3 regions of the Janthinobacterium sp. NKUCC08_JDC genome follow, and region 3 is predicted to be linked to each of the others. Evidence: predicted binding sites of a transcription regulator. Region 3 holds the regulator's gene; each other region holds the start of a gene.

The links. Region 3 encodes LexA, which represses DNA repair genes until DNA is damaged. Its sites were predicted from a motif close to ACTGTATNNNNATACAGT; they were not measured.
Region 1: the regulator LexA is predicted to act here: its motif matches at 2,931-2,948, upstream of imuA (translesion DNA synthesis-associated protein ImuA).
Region 2: the regulator LexA is predicted to act here: its motif matches at 3,264-3,281, upstream of KO538_RS04615 (error-prone DNA polymerase).

What each region holds. Positions count from the first base shown of each region.
Region 1 covers NZ_JAHKQW010000005.1:189,082-194,050, reverse strand. The annotation lists gene KO538_RS15235 (error-prone DNA polymerase) at 1-745, opposite strand, end outside; gene KO538_RS15230 (DNA polymerase Y family protein) at 748-2,133, opposite strand; gene imuA (translesion DNA synthesis-associated protein ImuA) at 2,150-2,920, opposite strand; gene KO538_RS15220 (serine protease) at 3,341-4,909, shown strand; gene KO538_RS15215 (hypothetical protein) at 4,942-4,969, shown strand, end outside.
Region 2 covers NZ_JAHKQW010000001.1:998,564-1,003,532, forward strand. The annotation lists gene KO538_RS04610 (GNAT family N-acetyltransferase) at 1-70, opposite strand, end outside; gene KO538_RS04615 (error-prone DNA polymerase) at 110-3,250, opposite strand; gene KO538_RS04620 (transcriptional regulator) at 3,425-3,775, opposite strand; gene KO538_RS04625 (DUF6516 family protein) at 3,772-4,137, opposite strand; gene KO538_RS04630 (PhzF family phenazine biosynthesis protein) at 4,282-4,969, shown strand, end outside.
Region 3 covers NZ_JAHKQW010000001.1:845,405-850,373, reverse strand. The annotation lists gene purF (amidophosphoribosyltransferase) at 1-279, shown strand, start outside; gene KO538_RS03910 (cystathionine gamma-synthase family protein) at 386-1,627, shown strand; gene lexA (transcriptional repressor LexA) at 1,697-2,332, opposite strand; gene rpsF (30S ribosomal protein S6) at 2,608-2,997, shown strand; gene priB (primosomal replication protein N) at 3,018-3,317, shown strand; gene rpsR (30S ribosomal protein S18) at 3,343-3,633, shown strand; gene rplI (50S ribosomal protein L9) at 3,661-4,116, shown strand; gene KO538_RS03880 (replicative DNA helicase) at 4,252-4,969, shown strand, end outside.

The DNA of each region.
Region 1 (4,969 bases), on a different contig from region 3:
GGCGCGAGCGTAGATGCGCTTCGGCATTCGAGGCCAGCTGATAGCCGCATTGCGCCACCGGCGTATTCAGTCGAATCGCGGTCATGGTGTCCTGGATGATTTTCATCGAGCGCAGGTGCATGACGACGTCGCCCGTGGCCACCACAGGAAGGCTGAACTCGGCGCCGATGGCTTCGACCATGGCGCGGTGCCGGTCATCCTGCGCGCGGTGATGCAACGTCAAAGCGACGCGCGCGCGGCCCGGTGCGCTGCGCACCAGCCACTCGGCTTGCCGCTCGATCTCTTCATAGGGGGCGTTATATTTGGGGCACAGAATAAGCTGGCAGCCAGGCAGCCCTTTTAAGTGAGCGAGAGACCCGTTGGGGTTGGCGATGTCGCGCGGCCACACCAGGTAACTCCCCTTGTCGGCGCGTGTGCGCGCAGCGGTAATGAGTTCGCTCAGGTTGCCATAGCCATCGCGGTCCATGGCCAGGATCAGCACAGTGAACGTTGGGGTGCCGTCCTCCGGTGTCACCCTCATCTGGCTGCCAATGATGAGGTGGATGTTCCACTCCCTCGCAGCCACATGTGCCTTGACCACACCGGCCAGTGAACACTCGTCGGCCATGGCGATGGCCTGGTATCCCAGCTGGGCCGCGCGCGCCACCAATTGATCGGGCGGAGAGGCGCCGTGCAGGAAGGAGTAATGGCTCATGCATTGCAGCTCGGCATAGTCGGGCAGCGTGGAAATTGGCAGTTTGTCCATGATCAGCCGAACATGCCGTGCAGGTACCAGCGGCCGTCAACGACACGCTCGAGGTAGATCCAGTAGCAGGTGGCATCGCTTCCTTGCGCGATGTAATAGTCGCGGGCCGCGATTTGATCGTTCCACCAGCCAGCCTCAATGCGTTCCGGCCCCTTGAGCATTTTTAGTGGGGAACCATAGAAGGGACGTTCGCCGCGCAGCAGCAGCGGGATAGGTTTAGGTAGCAGCCAGAACGGGCGCTCAAACGCCTCATCCTCGGCGTTGACTGCCTTGCGCTTTTCGGTGGCGGCAGCCCAGGCATTGCTTTCCTCCGGCCGATGGTCATGATGCTCGACAGGCGAGAGGACGTTGTCGCTGCCAAGACGGGCACTGAGTAATTCCAGTAGGCGCTTATAGTCGGCGGGGTTGCCGCCCGGCTCGGGAAACAGGTCTTGTGTCGGTGGCGCCATCGCGGTGAGCAGGCGCGCTTCCAGGCGCAGGGCGATGACTGGGGCAACCAGTTCCGTGCGCGCCAGGCGCTCCTTCAGCAGCCGTATCAGGTGTTCATCGCGCCAGGTCGGCTCCGCCAATCCGATCTCGATCGGCGTGGGCGGGATCGCAGTCTTGCCGCGCTCATGCTCCAGCAGCAGAACAAAAACGCTCACCGCCTGCTGGCGCGCGACCAGCCAGCCGACAAATTGCTGCAGCAGGCCAGTGGCGCCGTCCAGCAGGGCATCGGCGTGCTCGATCCGGTCAAAGGTTTCGATGCGCGCAGAGAAGGTCTCGGGGATGGCGATCCATTCAAACAGTTCAGGAGCGAGCCCATAGGCACGGTCGAGCTCATCGAGCACGAGTTTGTTCATCCTGCGCTGGATGCCGGGGCGGGGCAGGCGCCGTAGTGCTGCCAGATGATCTGCGCCAATGTCGGTGAGCCACTCCAAGTGGTTCGCCGCGCTGGGCAGATAGGCGCAGGGCATGCGGTCGAGCTGGCGCTCCAGTGAGCGCATATGTACCGTGCGCCGTAAAATGACCTGGCGTTTGGCTGGCTGCCAGCGCGACAGCAGCCAGGCCCCCATGGCCGTCGGCGCCGTGCCGAGCTGCGCGGTCACGCCCAGTGCTTGCAGGGCAGCGCGAATGCGCCTGCTGATGGCGGCGCGTCCGTTAAACAGGCGCAAGCTGGCGGTCACGTCCAGCAGCAGGCTGAAGTCGCCGGCGTGCGCCACTTCCGGGGTGAACTGGAGGAGGGCGAGCGCGACAGCATTGCTCATGATCAGTTCGCGCTCAAGGCTGCGCTCCAGGATGACGGTATCCGGCGAGACGGCCGCCACGCCGCCAGGGCGCATGCCGATACGCACGCCTTCGGCATAGGCTTGTTGCGAGACCGTGATAATGCGGCCCTTGTCGACCACCGCATAGGGCCCCGGCTCACACCAGCGCGGCCTGAGGCATTCGAGAGGCAACAGTGGGAGGTGTACGCTGAACCAGAACCGCATTTTGATCGTCCAAAAATCGTTGACGGGCCGGCATGTCAGCCAGCGGGATAAAGAGTGGCGCCTCGTGATGTGGGCCACGCCGTTTAATAATGTGAGTGGAAATGCCACCGGCGGCAGGGCGCAATGCCAGGCGCAACGGCGCTGGTGACGCATCTGCCGCTGCGCTCATCGGCCGGACCAGCCAGAAGAACGTCTCGGTGGTCTGCGCCGCCAGATTGAGGCGCCGCAGTGCTTCGTCGCGGATATTCGTCTGCCACAGCAATACCGCACCGCAACTGCCATTGCGCAGGATCTGCTCGGTGGACCAGAGCGCATCGGCGGTGCTGGGGGCACGTATCCAGAGCAGGTTTGGGCAGCTCAGGTCCATGAATTTGCAGGCGGCGGAGTTGGGCAAGTACGGCGGCTGCACCAGGGCGATCCGGCGATGTTGCGACAGTTGTGCCAGCACTGGCCGCAACAAGTGCATTTCCCCGATACCAGCTTGCTGAACTAGCAACTCCGTGAAGGTCGATTGCGGCCAACCGTTGCCCGGAAGCTCACGATCCAAGATGCTGTGACCGGTAGTGACGGTACTGGTTGTTCCTCGGCTCAGTTCACTCGCCCGCCAGACGTCACGCAACAGGGCGCTATTGGCCAGTGTGGTAGGGCTGCTACGTTGAAGGGAAGGTGAAAGCATAGTGTCTGGCGAGAGGATGTTGATCATTCTCAAAACTACTGTATATAAATACAGTATATGCTGAGGACGTCAAAAACTGCAAGGCCCATGAATTTCTTGAATGGAAACTAATAGTTGTGATGGTGCAAGAGAGTAAATAGGGAAGCACCATTTAGGTCACATTTTTGTGCGTACGTCTTATTGAAGGCTCACACCATTCGCTCTCGCCAGGTCTTTCCCAGCCACCGTCATGACTTTGGGAACTTGTATCGCAGGCGAAGCACCGTGTGGCAGACGACTGTGAATCCGCCAGTTGCGGCACTTGGGTGCACTGCATGTTGGCAACCTGGCCATATCGTGCCAAGCGGAATGTCAAGACAACTTTGCGCTGAAATAAATCACGCTGTAAAAATCCGTTAATACTAATTAGACGTTTCTGCTTGAGGCGTCTATTGAGGAGATGTTGCTATGCTGCATCGCGGGTTGCTGTATCTATGTTTGGGCGTACTTTGTTGTCCAACTGGCTTTGCACAGCAGGGCTCAGGTGTTGGAGCGCGGGGTGGTCTGCCAAAAACAGCGCTTATCCTAGATGGTAAGAGCCCACCGTTATCCATGCGAAGTAGGCCGCCCATCGCCATTAAGCAGGACCTTGTCAACCCTACGCTTGACGAGCAATCCATCGTCCTCCCTGATGAGTTTGCAAAAACTAAGTCACACAAGCGGCTCGCCATCAAGCTTGATGAGCTTGTTAAACCTGAGCCGAACAATCAGCCCAAGCCCCGTCTGGATGAGATTGTCAAGCCTTGGGGGCCAAAAGTTGATGTCTACAAGCCGAAGCCCTTTGATGTTCATGGAAGCGTACCGCCCGGACAGCCCAAGCCAAAAAATCCTGTGGGCCATAATCCAAGCCTGGAACACGGTGTCGCGGAAGCTCATGCCAATGCAACGCTGGAGGCGCTGAAAATCAAGATAGCGAGTCCGCTCAGCACCACTATCCTGGTTCCGACGGCAACGGCAGCTGAATGCGACCAATCGCAGATTGCGCTCGGTTCGGTGATTGACAAAAACAAATACAACATCGAGCAGTGGGGGCGGACCTTCAATCGGACCAACACCCTTTCCAAAGGGGTGCTGAAAGAACTGATTAAGGGGGGCGAAAGCAATGTGCTCAATCTGATGAATGAGTACAGTCGAAAATGCCTCAGCGAAGTCGCTCAACTCAAACAGGACAGTCCGTTGAGGAAAAGTTTGTCGCTGACAATGGGGGTGTTATTGGTGAACAATAGCAAGGATCGGGAGGACAGCGCATGGGGGACGATTTGCTCGGCTACGCGCATAGCCCCCAATCTTGTCCTGACGGCCAAGCATTGCTTTTACAACTTGGAAGCAGGAGAAGTGGCAATTGCTAATCAGACATTGGTGGACGTAAAAAATGGGCGTTATAAATTTACTCTGCCAATGCTGGCGCGAGAGCTGCCAGTCGTCAGTATAGAGTGTGTGGTAGACCACGCCAGCGACCCCTCTTGCCGGCGCTACGGGCCGGCCGGTCAGCACAATGCAGGATTTGGTGCGGATTTCGTTTTACTACGCGTTCGTGATGGCGACGATCTGGAGCTGCCGAACATCGCCGTCAGTTCCAAAGGAGTCATGCCGGGAAGCTCAGTAATGCTGGTTGGGTGGAATCTCTTTGCGGGTATAGCCAATGCCTACCGACAGAGCCTCACTTCCACTGGATCGGTGAAGACATCTTTTCCACTGCACCTGTCGCGAGCTGGTACCTGCACCATTGCGACTGTCAAGAACGTTTGTATGGTGCATACCTGCCAGTCCAGTAGCGGCACCAGTGGGGCATCGTTGATACAGGCCGACGCTGAAGGTGCACTCCGTATTGTTGGACTGCATGTTGCGCCCGCCGATTCTCAAGAAGAATATATGGGTAAGGAAAGCTGCGACCGTGATTTATTCCGTATCCATGATCTTTACAAGAGCAGCAAGCTGCGGTTCGCCGGAAATATCGGATTACAACTTGCTCCTTAATTGCAAGTTCCACGAATAGGAAGGGGATTGATATGAAACTCCGCCAATTGGTTTGCTTGT
Region 2 (4,969 bases), 150 kb from region 3:
TCAGGGCAACGATGGCGGGCGCGTCGGCGACGAGGGCGGGACGCAGTGTCGGTTCGGGTAATGTTGTCATTCTTAAATAATGCCATGCCCTCCTCCCCGCCTGCAACTCTCAACAGAAATCCCGGCTGCTGGTGCGCAAGCGTCCCAGCAGATGCGACATGTCGACCAGGCGCTTGGCCACCAGATTGCGCACGATGCCCTCGCGCTGCCACACGCCGTACACGCCCAGCAGTGGCGCACTCAGCACTTCGCGCCGCTGGCTTTCCACCAGGTCGGGCCAGACGATGACGTTGACGGTGCCCGTCTCATCTTCCAGGGTCATGAAGATCACGCCCTTGGCCGTGCCCGGCCGCTGGCGCACGGTGACGATGCCGCAGGCGCGCGCCACTTGCCCGCTCGTGTACGTCATCAGCGTGGACGCCGGCATGAAACGCTGTTCCAGCAATTGCCTGCGCAGCAGCGCCAGCGGGTGGCGGCCCAGGGTCAGGCCTTGCGCGCGGTAGTCGCTGACGATGCTCTCGCCTTCCGTCGGAGCGGCCAGCATGGGCAAATCTTCCTCTTGCGTCGTGGCGCGCAGCAAATCCCTGTCGGGCACGGCGCCGGCCGCCTGCCACAGCGCTTCGCGCCGGTGCCCGGCCAGCCCGTGCAGCGCGTTGCCGGCGGCCAGCACCTGCAAATCATGACGGTCCAGGCCGCCACGCCGCGCTAGGTCGGCCACGTCGACAAAAGCGGCAATGGCGCGCGCATCCTCGATACGCTGGGCGGCCTCGGCGCGCATGCCGAACAGGCTGTTCAAGCCCAGGCGCACGGCGGGCGCAGCGCCCTTGCCTTCTTCCAATACCGCTTCCCAGGCGCTGATGGTCACGTCGACAGGCAGCACTTGCACGCCATGCCGGCGACCATCCTGCACCAGTTGCGAAGGGCTGTAAAAACCCATGGGCTGGCTGTTGAGCAAGGCGCACAGGAAGGCGGCCGGTTCGTGGCATTTCAGCCAGGAACTGGCGTACGTCAGCAGGGCGAAACTGGCCGCGTGCGACTCGGGAAAACCGTATTCGCCAAAGCCCTCGATCTGGCTGAAGATGGCCTCGGCAAACTTTTTCTCATAGCCATTGTCCACCATGGCATTGACGATGCGGTCATGGTAATTGTTCATGCCGCCCTTGCGTTTCCAGGCCGCCATGGCGCGCCGCAACTGGTCCGCTTCGCCGGGCGTGAAATCGGCCGCGATGATAGCCACCTGCATCACCTGTTCCTGGAAAATGGGAATGCCGAGAGTACGCCCCAGCGCCTTTTCCAGGCCCTTCGGATACTCGACCAGTTCCTTCTGCTGGCGGCGCTGCAGATACGGATGCACCATGCCGCCCTGGATGGGGCCGGGGCGCACGAGCGCCACCTCGATGACGAGGTCGTAGAATTCACGGGGCCGCAGCCGGGGCAGCATGCTCATCTGCGCGCGCGACTCGATCTGGAACACACCGATGGTGTCGGCCTCGCACATCATGTCGTAGGTGGCCGGATCTTCGCGGGGAATATCCTGCAGGCGGAACTCCTCGCCGCGCCGCGCACCGACCAGTTCCAAAGCGCGGCGCAGGGCCGACAGCATGCCCAGCGCCAGCACGTCGACCTTCATCAAGCCCAGCTCCTCGAGGTCGTTCTTGTCCCACTCGATGACGCTGCGCTCGGCCATGGTGGCGTTTTCAATCGGTACCAGGCGCGACAACTTCCCGTGCGCAATGACGAAGCCGCCCGGATGCTGCGACAGATGGCGGGGAAAGCCCAGCAGCTGCTGCGCCAGGCCGGCCCACTGCTGCGACAATGCCGCTTCCGGGTCGAGCCCGCATTCGGCAAGGCGCTCCAGCAGATCGCGCTTGCCGTCGAACCAGCGGTGCGCCTTGGCCACTTTTTCCACGATGGCTAGGTCGATCCCCAGCGCCCGGCCGCTGTCGCGCAAGGCGCTTTTCGGACGGTAGCTGATCACCACGGCGGCCAGCGCAGCCCGCTCGCGCCCATATTTTCCGTAGATATATTGAATCACCTCTTCGCGCCGCTGGTGCTCGAAATCGACGTCGATGTCGGGCGGCTCGTTACGTTCGCGCGACATGAAGCGCCCGACCAGCGAATTGCCGCGTGCCGGGTCCACTTCCGTGATGTGCAGGCAATAGCAGACGGCCGAATTGGCGGCCGAGCCCCTGCCCTGGCACAGGATGTTTTGCGAGCGGGCAAAGCGCACGATATCGTACACGGTCAAAAAGTACGCTTCATACGACAGCTCGGCGATCAGTTCCAGCTCCTGCTCGATCTGCTCCTGCACGTTGGCCGGAATGCCCAGCGGAAAGCGGAGACGCGCGCCCGCATACGTTTCCTCGCGCAGATAGGTCGCCGGCGTGTGGCCGCCCGGTACCAGCTCGTCGGGATAGTCATAGTGCAGGCTGTCGAGCGAGAACTTGCACAGGTCCGCGATGCGCAAGGTTTCCGCCAGCGCTTGCGGCGGATACACATTGGCCAGCCGCAGGCGCGCGCGCAAATGCTGCTCCGCATTTTGCGCCAGCGCATAGCCGCACTCGCTCACGGGCTTGCCCACGCGGATCGCGCACAGGGTGTCGAGCAAGGGCTTGCGCGAACGCACGTGCATGCACACGTGGCCGACGGCCACCACGGACAAGCCCTGCGCCTGCGCGGCCGCTTGCACGGCGCCGCGGTGCGCGTCATCCTGCGCCCGCTGCAGCAGGTTCAGGCCGATCCAGCTGCGCTCGCCGCCAAAGGTGGCCGCCATCCACGCCCCCTGCGCGCGCACGGTTTCCGGCTGGGCCGGATAGCTGGGCAGCAAGATCATCAGGCAGCCAGGCAGCCCCCGCAAATGGGCAAACTCCGCCGAAGGCGCGGCAAAATCGTCGGGCGTCAGCAAATAGCGCCCCTTGGCCGCCCGCGTGCGCGCCATGGTAATCAGTTCCGACAAATTGCCATAACCGTCGATGTCCCGCACCAGCGCCAGCAAGGACAGGGCCGGACTGCCGTCGGCCTGCGTCAAATGAAAATGCGCGCCGATGATCAGCGGAAAATCGGCCCGCTTGGCCGTCGCATGGGCACGCACGACGCCCGCCAGCGAGCACTCGTCGGTAATGGCCAGCCCCTTGTACCCAAGCTGGACGGCGCGCACCACCAGCTCTTCCGCATGCGAGGCCCCATGCAGGAAGCTGAAATTGCTCAGGCAGTACAACTCAGCATACTCGGGTAAGACGACGCCCCACATGATCCACCTCAATACTGTATATAAACACAGTATACTATACTCATCTGGAAGCAAGGGGCCGGTTTAAGCAGGGGCCAGCACTGCATGAAGAAGCCATAGCGAACGGAAGGGATAGGTGGCAGGGAAGCGCAACAGCTGTTGATTTAGAAAGTCAAAAGCTGAGAGCCTGAAAAGTCAATGCGCGACAATACGAAACTCAGTTGCGGTGGCGATGGGACGAACTTGATTGCGCTCCCGTTTCAATTCCACGATGCCGTAGTTGGACATGGTTTTCAGTGTCCGCGACAGATTGCTCGGTTTACGGCCCGTTGTCTCAGCCAAGGCCGAGATGGATTCCGGTTGCGTTTCCAGAATCACGTGCAGCAATGCCCGGTTTTCGTCGCTCAGGACTTCCGCCAGCGATTTGATGGAAGTGAACCAGACTTTGGGTTCGTTCGGCTTCGGTTTATAGGTACCGCGAGCGATGGCGAGCACGCGTTCGCGGATTTTCTCTTGCGGCATGATGCCAATAAAAATCGGTTTCATTGCTTTTTTACCTCCAGCAAAATGCGGTCCACGTCAGCAAAGAAGTCATTGATCAGATGCTGTGCGTCCTTGAATTCGTATGGCACTCCCTGATCTGACGGATGCCGATGTTTATGGTCAAAAGTCACGATACGTCCTGCATATTTGAATTTCTTTGGCGGCTTCACCATGTGGGCATTGTCGTAACCGAGGATGCGTTTGCCATACGGTTCGTGCAACGTCAGCGAGTAGCGTATGCCGTGGGGGATCTCATCCGATACCTTTGTCCGCCTGGCTTCTATCTTGATCCAATAGCCGCCATCCTGGTCGAGTATGGAACCATCAAGGTCCAGCAATGTATCAATGGCAGGATCGATCCACATGCGGCAAATTATATCATCAGTTGATATGCAACTTCCACGAAGGCGTCAATAAGCAGAGCCTTGTCGCTACAGGCTGACAGGATTGCAAGAGGCGTTGCGCATATTTTCGTTTATGCTCGTGTTTTATCTTATGCCTCGCCCACCATGATCGTCCACTTATTGAAATGTTTCGGCGCCGCACCCGGTGGCGGCAATGCGGCGCTGGTCGTGGAAAACGACGACAACAGCGAAACGGCACGCCAGCAATTCGCCCGCGAACGCCAGGTCAGCGCCTGCGTCTTCCTCGACCGGCAAGCGGACGGCGGCATCGTGCTCGACTATTTTTATCCGCACACGCGCAGTCCCCTGTGCCTGCACGCCACCCTGGCGGCCGCACATGTGCTGCTGACAGTGCCTGGCGCGCCAGCAACCTTGACGGTGACCACGGCCATGCGCGGGCAAGCCTTGCAGCTGGTGCGCCGCGCAGAAAATTTATTTATTGGTTTGGCGCAGCAGCCGGCGCCTGCCGTTATAGTGGAAAAATATGTGCCGTCCGAACTGATGGGCCAGCACATGCACTTGCTGTCGCCACCCGTGATCGCCTCCGTCGGCAGCCCGAAGCTGCTGCTGGAAGTGGCCGACCGCACCACCCTGCGCGCGTTGCGGCCGAACCTGGAATTGATCGCCGACTGGAGCGCCTTGCATCAGGTCAACGGCTGCTATGCGTATAGCCGCACGGGCGAGCACAAGTACGAAGGGCGCAACTTCAACCACCTCGACCCGGCGCTGGAAGACAGCGCCACGGGCGTGGCGGCAGGCGCGCTGTCAGCCCATTTGCAACAGTCGCTGCGCC
Region 3 (4,969 bases):
ATCGCCTACGGCCGCACGACGGAAGAAGTGTGCCGCGAAATCACGGCCGACTACCTCGTGTACCAGGATATCGGCGCGCTGAAGCAGGCGATCGCCGACGTCAACCCGGCCCTGACGAACTTCGAGGCATCGTGCTTCGATGGCGTGTACGTGACGGGCGACGTGTCGCAGGAGTACCTGGACCGCCTGGAATATGCACGCCACCATCCGAAGGCGGCAGCGCCCGAAGATACGCCGCGTTCCCAGCTGAACCTGAACCTGGCGACAACGGAAGCATAAGTACCTGCCCGGCCGATGCCGGGCTTTTTTTGGGGTCGGACCCTCAGGTCGGACCCCGGCACTTGCCTTGGGTTAAGCGGCAAGACGAGTATTTGGAACTTCCACCATGACCAACAAAAAAACCTACGGCTTCACCACCACCATCCTGCACAACGACCGCCGCAAGGGCATCGAGCACGGCTCGCTGCACAAGCCCGTGCATACTTCCGTTGCCTTCGGTTACGCCGATGCGCGCCAGCTCGCGTCCGTGTTCCAGGGCAAGGAGCCGGGCTTCCGTTATGGCCGCCAGGGCAATCCGACCGTCTCCTCACTGGAAGACAAGGTCAACAAGATGGAAGACGGCGTGGCGACCCTGTGCTTCGCCACCGGCATGGGCGCCATCGGCGCCGTGGTGCAATCGTTGCTGCGCGCGGGTGACCATGTCGTGTCGTCGGCCTTTTTGTTTGGCAACACCAACAGCTTGTGGCAAACGGTGACGGGGCAGGGCATCGGCGTGTCGTTCGTCGACGCCACCGAGGTGGCCAATGTGGCCGCGGCCATTACGCCGGCCACGCGCATCGTGTTTGTGGAAACCATCGCCAATCCGCGCACGCAAATCGCCGACCTGAAGAAAATCGGCGACCTGTGCCGCGAGAAGGGCATCTTGTACATCGTCGACAACACGATGACGACGCCATACCTGTTCCGCCCGAAAGCTGTGGGCGCGGGTCTGGTGGTCAATGCCTTGACGAAATCCATCGGCGGCCACGGCAATGCGCTGGGCGGCAGCTTGACGGACACGGGCGTGTTCGACTGGACGCAGTATCCGAACATTTTCGAGAACTACAAGAAGGCGGCGCCCGCGCAGTGGGGCATCGCGCAAATCCGTGCCAAGGCCTTGCGCGACTTCGGCGCATCCTTGGGGCCGGAAGCGGCGCATCATATCGCTGTTGGCGCGGAAACCATGGCCTTGCGCATGGATCGCACCTGCTCGAACGCTTTGGCGCTGGCCACCATGTTGCAGGCGGATCCAAGAGTGGCGGCCGTGCATTATCCTGGCCTGGTGTCGCACCCGCAGCACGCACTGGCGACGGACATGTTCCGCAGCTATGGTTCGCTGTTCAGCTTTGAGCTGAAAGATGGCATCGACTGCTTCGATTTCCTCAATCGTCTCAATCTTGCGATTCCCGCCAGCAACCTCGGCGACACGCGCACCTTGGTCATTCCCGTCGCCCACACGATTTTCTACGAGATGGGTGCCGAGCGCCGCGCCAGCATGGGCATCGCCGAATCGCTGATCCGCGTGTCCGTCGGTATCGAGGATGAAGCAGACTTATTGGAAGATTTCAGCAGCGCACTGGACGCATAAGCAGCCGCGCACCATGTAAAAAGGGCCGCGACAGGGATGCTGTCGCGGCCCTTTTTTTCGTGCGGCAGTTTAATGCCAGCTGCGCATCAAGCCTACCGCCAAACCTTCCAGGGCGAATTCATCTTCCGGCGACACGGTAATGACCTTGAAGTCCGGATTTTCCGGCAGCAGTTCGATGACGGAGCCCGTCTTCTTGTAGCGCTTGACGGTGACTTCGTCGCCGATGCGGGCGACGACGATCTGGCCATTCTTGGCGCTGTCGACTTTTTTCACGGCCAATAAATCGCCATCCATGATGCCGGCGTCGCGCATGGACCAGCCGCGCACCTTCAGCAGGAAGTCGGGCTTGGCCGAGAACAGGGCCGGATCGACGTTGTAGCTCGCTTCCAGGTTTTCCTGCGCCAGGATGGGCGAACCTGCCGCCACCCGGCCGATCAGGGGAAGCGACATCAGCAGGGCTGCCGGCACTTTCGATGGCGGCGCTTCGGCGGCCGCACCGATCAGGCGGATGCCGCGCGAGGTGCCGGGCGAAATCTCGATCGCGCCCTTGCGGGCCAGGGCCTGCAAATGCTCTTCGGCCGCATTGGCCGATTTGAAACCCAGTTCATTGGCGATTTCGGCACGGGTGGGAGGAAAGCCCGTGTTTTCAATCGCGTCCTTGATCAGGTTCAGGATTTGTTCTTGTCGTGCTGTCAGCTTGATCATGAGCGGTGGGTGCATACTAAAATGCTGTCTATATGAACAGTCTGTATTTTTGTACAGTATCGCCCACTATGCAAGGGGATTTCCGTGTTTTGGGCGAATTTCGCAAGAAATACTTGTCCACGGTCGGAAAGCACGGTGGCGCACGGGCTTTTCGGGCGCTTGTGGAAGGAATGATTGAAACGTTTGCAAAAGACGGTTATAATCTTCGGCTGACCTTCCCACACCCGTCTTGACGCCGGGGTGGGCGATTATCAATCCGACCTGAAGGAGTTTGCATGCGTCATTATGAAATAGTCTTTATCGTCCATCCGGACCAAAGCGAGCAAGTGCCCGCGATGATCGAACGCTACAAAGCCAGCGTAACCACCCGCGGCGGTTCGGTTCACCGCGTGGAAGATTGGGGCCGCCGTCAAATGGCTTACTCGATCCAAAAGCTGCCTAAAGCACACTACATCTGCCTGAACATCGAATGCGACAACGAGACCCTGGTCGAGTTGGAAACAGCATTCAAATTCAATGATGCCGTGTTGCGTCACCTGACCGTTAAAATGAAGAAAGCTGAAACAGCTCCTTCGCCGATGATGAAATCGGTACAACGCGAAGACGCGGCCAAAAGCCACCGCACCGAAGCACCAGCAGCCGCTCCAGCCGCAGCAGCAGCTTAATTCTTGACCAGGATCGTGCGCTGAACCAGCTACAAGTAACCGCCATCATTGCCGAGCGCGAAATATTGCGCTATACCCCGGCAGGGCTGCCGATTGTGAATGCAGTATTGCAACACAGTTCGCAGCAGATGGAAGCAGGGATTGCCCGTTTGACCGAGTTTGATGTTGCCGCGCTAGCCGCTGGCGAAATCTCAGGCAGGTTCAGTCAGGCAAGCTTGGGCGGGGTGTATCAGTTCACGGGTTTCCTGGCCAGGAAGAGCCGCAACAGCAAGAGTTTGGTGTTTCACATCATTGATTTTAGTGCAGTCAATTCTGACTAGCGCATTTTAGATACAGGAGCCTGACATGGCATTCGGTAAAAAGTTCGACAAAAATAAGCTCAAGCTTAAAGAAAAACGCAAACAGCAAAACCCGTTGTTCAAACGCAAGAAGTTCTGCCGCTTCACCGCAGCTCACGTTGAGCAAGTCGACTACAAAGACGTCGACACGCTGAAAGACTTCGTCCAAGAAAACGGCAAGATCATGCCAGCACGCCTGACCGGTACCAAAGCGCACTACCAGCGCCAAGTTGACACCGCAATCAAGCGCGCTCGCTTCCTCGCGCTGCTGCCATACACCGATCTGCACCACGCTTAATCGGTCAGATATTCCTGGAGAAGAACTATGCAAATCATTCTGTTAGAAAAAGTTGTTAACGTCGGTAACCTCGGCGAAGTCGTCAAAGTCAAAGACGGTTACGCACGTAACTTCCTGATCCCGCAACGCCTGGCACGTCGTGCTACGGCAACCGCTGTGGCTGAATTCGAAGTCAAGCGCGCCGAACTGGAAAAAGCTGCTGCCGCCAAACTGGCCGCATCGCAAGCCCAGGGCGAAAAACTGAGCGGTCTGACCGTTCAAGTTGCTCAAAAAGCTGGTGTTGATGGCCGTCTGTTCGGTTCCGTCACCAACTTCGACATCGCTGAAGCGCTGACCAAGCAAGGTTTTGCTGTTGAAAAAGCACAAATCCGCATGCCTACCGGCCCGCTGAAGATCGTTGGCGAGCACAACGTTTCGGTTGCTCTGCACACCGACGTGGTCGTGGAAGTTGTTATCGCTGTCGTTCCAGACGCGAACGCGTAATTGTCTGCGGGCCTGGCCCGCAAGCATTGCCGCACTATGAAAAGCCGGGTTCGCCCGGCTTTTTTGTGGCCTTTTTTTCGCTCAATTTCAGCCCTTTATTTTTGCCAGCACGCCGAAGCGGGTATAATTCGCGCCATGAACGCCCCCTCTGATCCGCAACTGGATTCCCTCCGTATTCCGCCGCATTCGATCGAAGCAGAACAATCCGTCATCGGTGGTCTGCTGCGCGACAATGCCGCCTATGACCGCATCGCCGACTTCATGCATGCGGAGGATTTCTATCGCTATGACCATCGCATCATCTTCGAGCAAATCGTTAAGATGGTTAACGCTTCCAAGCCAGCCGATGTCATTACTGTTTTTGAAACCCTGACCCAGCTCGGCAAGGCCGATGACGTGGGCGGACTCGCTTACCTGAACGCCATGGCGCAAAACACGCCATCGGCCGCGAACATCCGGCGTTACGCCGAGATCGTGCGCGACCGCGGCGTGCTGCGTAAACTCATCACCGTCGCCGACGATATCTCCGGTACGGCCTTCAGCCCGCAAGGCAAGGAAGTCAAGCAGATGCTTGACGAGGCCGAATCGAAGATTTTCGCCATCGCCGAAGAAGGCGCGCGCGGCGCCCAGGGCTGGACCGCCATCCAGCCCCTGCTGACGCAGGTGGTCGAGCGTATCGACGAACTGTACAGCCGTGACAACCAGAGTGAAATCACGGGCGTGCCCACCGGTTTCATCGACCTCGACCGCATGACCTCGGGTCTGCAGCCGGGCGACCTGGTGATCGTGGCGGGCCGTCCTTCGATGGGCAAGACGGCGTTTTCCGTCAACATCGGTGAAAACGTGGCCATCG